4 regions of the Shewanella sp. HL-SH4 genome follow, and region 4 is predicted to be linked to each of the others. Evidence: predicted binding sites of a transcription regulator. Region 4 holds the regulator's gene; each other region holds the start of a gene.
The links. Region 4 encodes sigma-54, which starts transcription at its own class of promoters, with help from an activator protein. Its sites were predicted from a motif close to GTTGGCACGNNNNTNGNNT; they were not measured.
Positions count from the first base shown of each region.

Region 1: the regulator sigma-54 is predicted to act here: its motif matches at 1,483-1,501, upstream of ACRWQL_RS10090 (DUF1328 domain-containing protein).
Region 2: the regulator sigma-54 is predicted to act here: its motif matches at 1,202-1,220, upstream of glnA (glutamate--ammonia ligase).
Region 3: the regulator sigma-54 is predicted to act here: its motif matches at 617-635, upstream of ACRWQL_RS04165 (flagellar hook-length control protein FliK).

Region 1 covers NZ_CP195037.1:2,071,016-2,073,224, forward strand. Annotated here, with positions in the region: gene ACRWQL_RS10080 (diacylglycerol kinase family protein) at 1-880, opposite strand, end outside; gene ACRWQL_RS10085 (hypothetical protein) at 942-1,136, opposite strand; gene ACRWQL_RS10090 (DUF1328 domain-containing protein) at 1,211-1,387, opposite strand; gene ACRWQL_RS10095 (NAD(P)/FAD-dependent oxidoreductase) at 1,815-2,209, opposite strand, start outside.
Region 2 covers NZ_CP195037.1:2,336,004-2,338,212, reverse strand. Annotated here, with positions in the region: gene glnA (glutamate--ammonia ligase) at 1-1,081, opposite strand, end outside; gene typA (translational GTPase TypA) at 1,647-2,209, shown strand, end outside.
Region 3 covers NZ_CP195037.1:738,753-740,961, reverse strand. Annotated here, with positions in the region: gene fliI (flagellar protein export ATPase FliI) at 1-56, shown strand, start outside; gene fliJ (flagellar export protein FliJ) at 132-578, shown strand; gene ACRWQL_RS04165 (flagellar hook-length control protein FliK) at 773-2,209, shown strand, end outside.
Region 4 covers NZ_CP195037.1:1,605,883-1,608,091, forward strand. Annotated here, with positions in the region: gene lptB (LPS export ABC transporter ATP-binding protein) at 1-343, shown strand, start outside; gene ACRWQL_RS07960 (RNA polymerase factor sigma-54) at 504-1,997, shown strand; gene hpf (ribosome hibernation promoting factor) at 2,024-2,209, shown strand, end outside.

The DNA of each region.
Region 1 (2,209 bases), 470 kb from region 4:
CGGCTTCACGGGCTTGTACTGCAGCATCTTTATCTTCTGTCGTCTCAAGCAGCTTTACTCGATAATAGCTCGATAAGGTTTGTTGAATATATTCAGCATCATCTTGCCACTTGCCACCACCCGACACAGGATTAGCAATTAAATAGAGTGTTTTATTAATTTTAATTCGATTTTGTTGGTACATTTGGGATACTTTTGTAAATTGCCATTTATTCAAACGAGCGGTATGGCGAATTTCATTAATAGAATGCAACACATCCTCTAAATTACTTTTGCTATCGCGACAAGCAAGATAAGAAGCTAGCACGAGTACTGACCGTCCACGGCCTAGTGCACAATGTACTACAACCTTTTTACCGTTACGAACCTGATTATTTAGCCAATTTATCGCCTGATTAAGTTGTGCTTCCGAGGGGACACTATGATCTAAAACAGGCACATTTAAATAATCAATATCTTCAGCCAATAATGTGCCATCTAATGCATCAAATTCAGCCGTCACATCGAGAATGGCATCAACCCCTTGGGTTTTAAGGTATTCAATATCAGAAGGAAATAGACGGCATGCTAAATAGAGTTGATCTTCAATTTTTTGAATTGCGGGTACTTTATCGTGTTTTCTTGCCCAGGCATTATAAACCTGACACCCCAATAGAAAAGGGACGAATCCCCAGCTGATATACCAAGGAATTGAACCATTTTGTTTTTTACGAAAAACACCACCAGCATTAAACCAATAAGCAAAACTCACTAAACCCAAAGAGAGTGCTAACCAACCAATAAAAAATTTAGCCCATGGTGAATTAAATAACACACACAAAAGCGCAGCTAATAAAGCCCCGCCTGTGTAGTAATACTTAATATTTATCTTGGTTAACATATAAGCGTCCTATTTTAAAAACAACAGAAATCAGCGCATTATTGTGCGCTGCCTAGTATCTTTAACAGTTAGGGTCTTCTGCTTTAAGACCTTCCTTTACGTCTTCACACGCGTCTTCAACTGCATTACCGGCGTCGGTCATCATCTCATCAACTTTTTCACCCGCATTTTCAGCTTTGTTATCAGAGCACGCCATCATGCCTACTGTTGTTAATCCTAATAAAATCATCATGCTTAATTTTTTTAGTAAATTCATATTGATCTCCTTGACCATGAGGCCATTCCATTTGTAGTTTATGTATTAAATTATAAGGCGTCACTTGTATCATGTTATGCCCTAGGTGCTTTACCTCGTATTGCACTTGCTACTAAAGAGATAACAAGTAACACAATAAAAATAAAGAAGATTATTTTCGCAATACCGGCTGCCGTACCAGCAATACCACCAAAACCTAACACCCCTGCAATGATAGCAATAACTAAAAACATCAATGTCCAACCTAACATAAGAAACCTCCTTGAGTATGGGACGATCAATAACGCACAAAAACAAACTAGTATTAATGAACAACTGTTTGTGTATCATTTAACTACTTTATACCAAGCCAACTTCATGCCAATCTTTAAGAAACCAACTAAGAAACTAATAAATAAAGAAAATAAATTTAAATTCTTTATTTCAATATCATTAACAAACTAAGTTATTGGCAATAATTACCGACAATTCGGTAAGAGTTTCACATTAATTATGGGCAAAGGTGCATTCCAATAAATTATTGGGGATATCGACGAAAAATCGAGGTGGTTACAACAAGATGACGAAGAGGCATTAGAAAAAGTATGAATAAAAAAACGATTGATTGAAGGAAAAACGACCTAAAGTTATAAAGCAGAGTTCCTCTGTATTTTGACAAAAGAACTCATAAAAAACTCTTTAAACAGCTAATCCCGCTGCAACGCCTGATGACCATGCCCATTGAAAATTAAACCCGCCTAACCAACCACTTACGTCCATTACCTCACCAATGAAATACAAACCTGGTACCTTGTTAGCTTGCATGGTTTTAGATGACAATTCATTGGTGTCAACGCCGCCTAAAGTCACTTCGGCAGTGCGATAGCCTTCTGTACCATTCATGACAATAGACCAGTCATTTAACTCACTAGCCAACGTTTCACGCTCGCCGTGGCCGAGTTGGTTTAATGCTTTATCCAGTTGAGACTCGTCAAATAGTGTTTCAACCAAGCGTTTAGGTAACCACTGGCTTAATGTGTTGCGTAGGCTTTGCTTTGGATGATGCTTCAATGCAAATTCAATTTTATTTAACG
Region 2 (2,209 bases), 730 kb from region 4:
AACGTGCTTCGATACGACGACCCTTAGGGCTTGGCACTACTGGAATACGAATAGATGCACTACGGTTACGCGCAGAGTAAGCTAACATAACAGGCGCTTCGAAATGTGGTACTAAACGCTTATAAGAGTTAGTGCTTGGGTTAGTGAATGCGTTCAATGCACGAGCGTGCTTGATAATACCACCAATGTAGTAAAGCGCTAATTCACTTAAACCAGCATACTTATCGCCAGCAAATAAGTTGACACCGTCTTTAGCTAAAGATTGGTGTACGTGCATACCGCTGCCATTGTCACCTACGATAGGCTTAGGCATAAAGGTCGCTGTTTTGCCATAAGCATGCGCCATGTTATGAACAACATACTTAAGAATTTGGATTTCATCCGCTTTCTTAGTCAAAGTGTTGAAACGTGTTGCAATTTCGTTTTGGCCCGCTGTCGCCACTTCATGGTGATGTGCTTCTACAACTTGACCCATTTCTTCAAGTACTAAACACATTGCAGAACGTAAGTCTTGTGAAGAATCAACTGGCGCAACTGGAAAATAACCACCTTTCACCATTGGACGGTGACCTGTGTTGCCATCAGCGTATTCTTTACCAGAGTTCCATGCAGCTTCTTTCGCATCAATCTTCACGAAACAACCTGACATATCAGTACCAAAACGAACGTCATCAAATAAGAAGAACTCAGGCTCAGGACCAATCAATACTGTATCAGCAATACCGGTAGAAATTAGATACGCTTCTGCTTTTTTAGCGATAGAGCGTGGGTCACGGTCGTAACCAGTCATAGTACCAGGTTCTAAAATGTCACAACGGATAAGTGCTGTTGTTTCTTCGGTGAAAGGGTCTAAAACAAAAGTAGTTGGATCAGGCATTAATACCATGTCTGATTCATTGATGCCTTTCCAGCCTGCGATTGAAGAACCGTCAAACATTTTACCGTCTTCAAAAAACTCTTCATTTACTTGATGAGATGGAATAGAAACGTGCTGTTCTTTACCTTTAGTATCGGTAAAGCGTAAGTCAACAAACTTAACTTCTAACTCTTTAAGTTGCTTTAATACTGATTCAACTGACATTCTCAAGCCTCCGGTAGGGTCAAGGGTATTCCCTTCTAATATTTAATATTACTGTTCACCAAGTTTTATTGACTCAGCAAACTAATGTAAAACAATGATGTCCACATGATGACGTTTACTTAGCTATTATCATGCCAGATATATAAGCATCTGATTTATATAAATTTGATATTTTTAGATTTTCTCAAAAAACAAAGTCTGCACCAAATAGATCCATTCTACGCACCATAACAGTGCACAACACCAGAGTGGTGCACGCCAGTTTGATTATATAGAGACTGAAACCCAAAAAGTGCGTACAGATAACAATTTACTGAACAAAATAGCGAAAACTGTGTTTTACATCTTTTGTAACCTAGCCTACGTTAAGGCGATGATAAAGTTTATATCACTAAATTAACGGCAAATTTATAGCATAATAAGACGAAAATATGGGGTGTTCAAAAAAAATCCTATCTACTGAGACCTTGCTGGAGTAGAATGGCACGCTTTTTTATGGTGGCTATCATTAAATAGTTGCTGTAAATAATCCCTTTTTTTGTTTGATGGTATAGAGGTTTTATCCGTGCTAGAGAATTTACGTAACATCGCCATTATTGCACACGTCGACCATGGCAAAACGACCCTGGTAGACAAATTGCTTGCGCAGTCTGGTACCCTTGCTTCACGTGGAGAAGCGACTGAGCGTGTGATGGATTCTAACGATCTTGAAAAAGAACGTGGGATCACCATTCTGGCAAAAAACACTGCCATCAAATGGAACGACTACCGCATTAACATCGTAGACACACCTGGTCACGCCGATTTCGGTGGTGAAGTAGAACGTGTTCTATCTATGGTTGATTCAGTATTATTGTTAGTTGACGCAGTTGATGGTCCAATGCCACAAACTCGCTTTGTGACTAAGAAAGCGTTTGCTCAAGGCCTAAAGCCAATCGTTGTTATTAACAAGATTGACCGTCCTGGTGCTCGTCCTGATTGGGTTATTGATCAAGTATTCGATTTATTCGACAACTTAGGTGCAACTGACGAACAGTTAGACTTCCCTATTGTTTATGCTTCAGCATTGAATGGTTTCGCGACCTTAGATCCAGACGTAGTTAGCGAAGACATGACACCACTTTTCCA
Region 3 (2,209 bases), 870 kb from region 4:
GTTTTGACAGTAGCGCTATTATGATGACGCAAATAGCGGGTCAATGTCAGAATTAATTCAAAGCAATATTTATTTTACTGTTGATTTATCAGTTGTGTTGATTTATTTGGTGTGTTGATAAGAGGTAACCTATGGCAAGTGATCCGTTATTTACCGTTCTCAAACTAGCGACCGAAGCTGAAAGCCAAGCCGCCATGCAGCTTAAGTCGGCGCAATTTGAAAAACAGAAACGGCAAGGTCAGTTAGATGCGCTAAATAACTACCGTCTCGATTACATGAAGCAAATGAAAAGCCAACAAGGGCAAAGTATTAGCGCCAATCAATATCATCAATTTCATCAATTTATTAAACAGGTCGATAGTGCTATTACTCAACAAGTAACAGCTGTTCAAGATGCTGAATACCAGATAAGTTATCGTCAAACTCATTGGCTTGAAAAACAACAAAAACGTAAAGCCATTGAAATGTTGTTAGCCAACAAAGCAGAAAAAGCACAAATTGCAGAAACTAAGCGCGAGCAAAAAATGTCTGATGAGTTTGCAATGCAGCAATATATTCGCCAGCGCTTAAATAAGTAGCTTTCTTTATAAGACGATAATCAAATTGCAACTATTATGTTGGCACTTATATTGCTTAATATCTACTACGTAATAATTAATCGTCATTGAAGTGGCGTTGTGACATTTTGTTTAGCGTGTTATTAGGCGGTAGATTAAATACACAAAAGATGATTGATTATCTTCTTTTAGATTGAGTTTGTGGAGCATATATAATGCAACAGATGGGTAATATTCTCTTAACTGGTACGAGTAAGTCTACAGGCTCACAGGCTAAAGATGCTATGCAAGTGTCTGAAAGTAAATCATTTATAGATGAATTTAATCAAGCAAGTCAAATGTCTTCTTTTCAATCGGCTAAACTTGTTAATACGAGTAAACAGTCTGAGCAATCTGCAATCACCACTATTGATGTTGATTTATCAGAGCCTCTAGAGGGAGCTGATATTGAGCTTATTTTCGCTCAATTAGACATGGCGCAGTCATTTGATAAGTCAAAAGGTGACGGACAAATATTGCCGATATTTGAGGTTAAGGGTGAAAGTAATGTTACAGATGATGGCAGTCTTGATGCTATAACGCAGGCTTTATCCAACATTGATGGCATTGATGGCATTGATGGCATTGATGGCATTGATGGCATTGATGGTGAAAGTGACTTTGACATTTTAGATAATCAAGTCGCCAGTAATGACATAGAGCTATTAGAAAATAGCTTGTTTAGTAATATGATTCAATTGCCGGTTGAAGGTGAGTCTAATGACGAATTTTTGGCATCATTGTCGGATTCAGAAAAAGAATCATTGAGCGATTTTTCAACTTTATCAGCAGAGCAGTTAATTGCGCTGAGCCATGATGATTTAGTTAACCTTGTAGCTGACTTTAATTTACAAGCTCCGGTACTTGATGAATCTATTTTAGACTTAGCAGCTAAAAATTTAGAGGTTAAATTAGATCCTATTGCTGCTAATTCACTTAATGATGTCTCTCCAGCGATTACAGAGTCTTCTCCAATTGCGCCCCTTCAAGCTCCAATGTCTGCTATGGCTAGTACCAATATGGCTAACAATATCATTCAAGACAGTGATGCGACTAAATTAGCGAATGACTCTTTGGGTCAAAAAAATAATGCTTTATTTAGCTCGGTGGACACTCAAGATAGTGGCAATATTTTGGGCGATGAAGCTCCTAGTCCAGCTAACGTCATTGAGCCAATGGCTGTGGCGCAGGTTGACTCAAAAACGCCAGCTTCTGCTGAGTCGCTTAAAACAGCTTCTGTTGCAGCGTTAACCAATATAGATAGCGAATTAGCCAAATCAGCTCGTATTGACGTTTTTGGTGCTCCGGATGAAGAGATTGATGTAAAGGCGATGCAAAATCAAAGTAGTTTTACTCCTATTCATAAAAGTGAAGTACCGCAGTTTCAATTATCTTTAAAGCAGCAGGGTGAATCTCAAGTTCAAATGCAGGAGATGATCCAACGTTTTTCACCGGTAATGAAGCAACAATTGATCACTATGGTTAGTAATGGCATTCAACAGGCGGAAATTCGCCTTGATCCACCTGAGTTAGGTCACTTGACGGTTAAAATTCAGATAAATGGCGATCAAACTCAAGTACAGTTTCATGTTACGCAGTCACAAACTCGTGAA
Region 4 (2,209 bases):
CCATATTCGCGATAGCTTAGGCATGTCGCTATCTGGTGGTGAAAGACGACGGGTAGAAATTGCACGCGCTTTAGCAGCCAATCCTAAATTTATATTGTTAGATGAGCCCTTTGCGGGTGTTGACCCTATTTCAGTGATTGATATTAAGAAAATTATTCTTCAACTCAAACACCGTGGCCTAGGCGTATTAATTACTGATCATAATGTCCGTGAAACACTTGATGTATGTGAGCGGGCATATATTGTTAGCCAGGGGAATTTGATTGCCGAAGGCACCCCAACTGAAGTACTCAACAATCAGCAAGTTCGAGCAGTATACTTAGGCGAACAATTCAAGCTATAGTTAATCTAAATAGGACCTGAAGCACTTGCTTGGCAAAATGTTTCTGGCGACTAAGTTAATTGATCGTGTATAGGTAAAGTAAAACCATTTGTTAAAAAATTGCGACTATCACTCACTTTAATCAGTGTAGAAAGCCGAATTCTTCTAGGGATCAGCAGTAATGAAAGCTTCACTCCAACTTAAAATGGGTCAGCACCTCACTATGACCCCACAGCTGCAACAAGCTATACGTTTGCTGCAGTTATCATCTTTGGAGTTACAGCAAGAAATTCAACAAGTATTAGATTCCAATCCTTTGCTTGAAATGGAAGATGAATTTTCAGCACTTAGCAACAAAAATGATAACTCCAAAGACCTATCAGAAACTGACTTCAATGAAGTAAGCGCACCTGTAGTCGAAAAAGACACTTCAAATGTCGACACCGCAGAGTCAATGACTAAAGAGCAAATGTCTGAAGACTTGCCAATGGACACTACCTGGGATGAAGTGTACAGCGCCTCCCCAATGGCAAGCCCTGGTTCGGGTTCTGGCAGCATGCCAAATGATGACATGCCCTTCCAAGGTGAAACATCCGAAGGATTATACGAGCATTTAGAATGGCAAAAAAATCTAACCCCTTTTTCTGAAACAGACCTCGCTATTGCCACTGCCATTATTGATGCCATTGATGACACAGGTTATCTCACCCAAAGTACTGAAGATATTTTAGAAGCTATGGGCGATGATTCTGTCGAATTAGACGAAGTCGAAGCGGTACTAAAACGTATACAACATTTCGACCCTCTGGGTGTCGCCTCACGTAGCTTAAGTGAATGTTTATTGATTCAACTTGTTCAGTTTGCACCAGACACGCCCCATATCGATAATGCCAGAATGTTAATCAAAGATTATTTAGATTTGATTGCTGGACGTGATTTTCGCACACTCATGCGTAAAACTAAGCTAAAAGAAGATGAGCTGCGCGAAGCAATTGAATTAATTCAATCTTTAAATCCACGTCCTGGCACAATGATCACCCCACCGGATGATGAATATGTTATCCCAGACGTGTCAGTGACCAAAAAGAATGGCCGTTGGGTCGTTGAATTGAACCCTGATAACATGCCAAAAATAGGCATTAATCAACAATATGCCGCCATGGCAAAAAGCAGTAAGAGTTCAACAGACACTCAGTTTATTCGAGGTCACTTACAAGAAGCCAAATGGTTTATCAAAAGCTTAGAAAGCCGCAGCGACACCCTGCTTAAAGTATCCAATTGTATTGTGCAATTTCAGCAAGGTTTTTTTGAGTACGGTGCTGAAGCCATGAAGCCTATGGTGTTGAATGACATAGCTGAAGCTGTCGAAATGCATGAGTCCACTATTTCGCGTGTCACCACACAAAAGTATATGCACACACCGCGCGGACTGTTCGAACTTAAGTATTTTTTCTCTAGCCATGTCAGTACTGATGATGGCGGAGAATGTTCGTCTACAGCAATTAGAGCTTTTATTAAAAAGCTGGTTGCTGCTGAAAACCAGAAAAAACCACTAAGCGACAGTAAAATGGCAGATCTTCTGGCAGAACAAGGGATTAATGTTGCACGTCGCACCATAGCGAAATACCGCGAAGCGATGATGATCCCTCCCTCAAACCAACGTAAGAGTTTATAATCTACCTAGGCAATTGGAGGATAAATATGCAAATCACCTTAACGGGTCATCATATTGAAATTACTGAATCACTAAGAGAATATGTCACAAGTAAGTTTACAAAACTTGAACGACATTTCGATCAGATCAATAATGTCCACGTAGTATTAAATGTCGAAAAGCAACAACAGATAGCTGAAGCAAAAGTCAGCTTGAATGGAGCTGAGGTATTT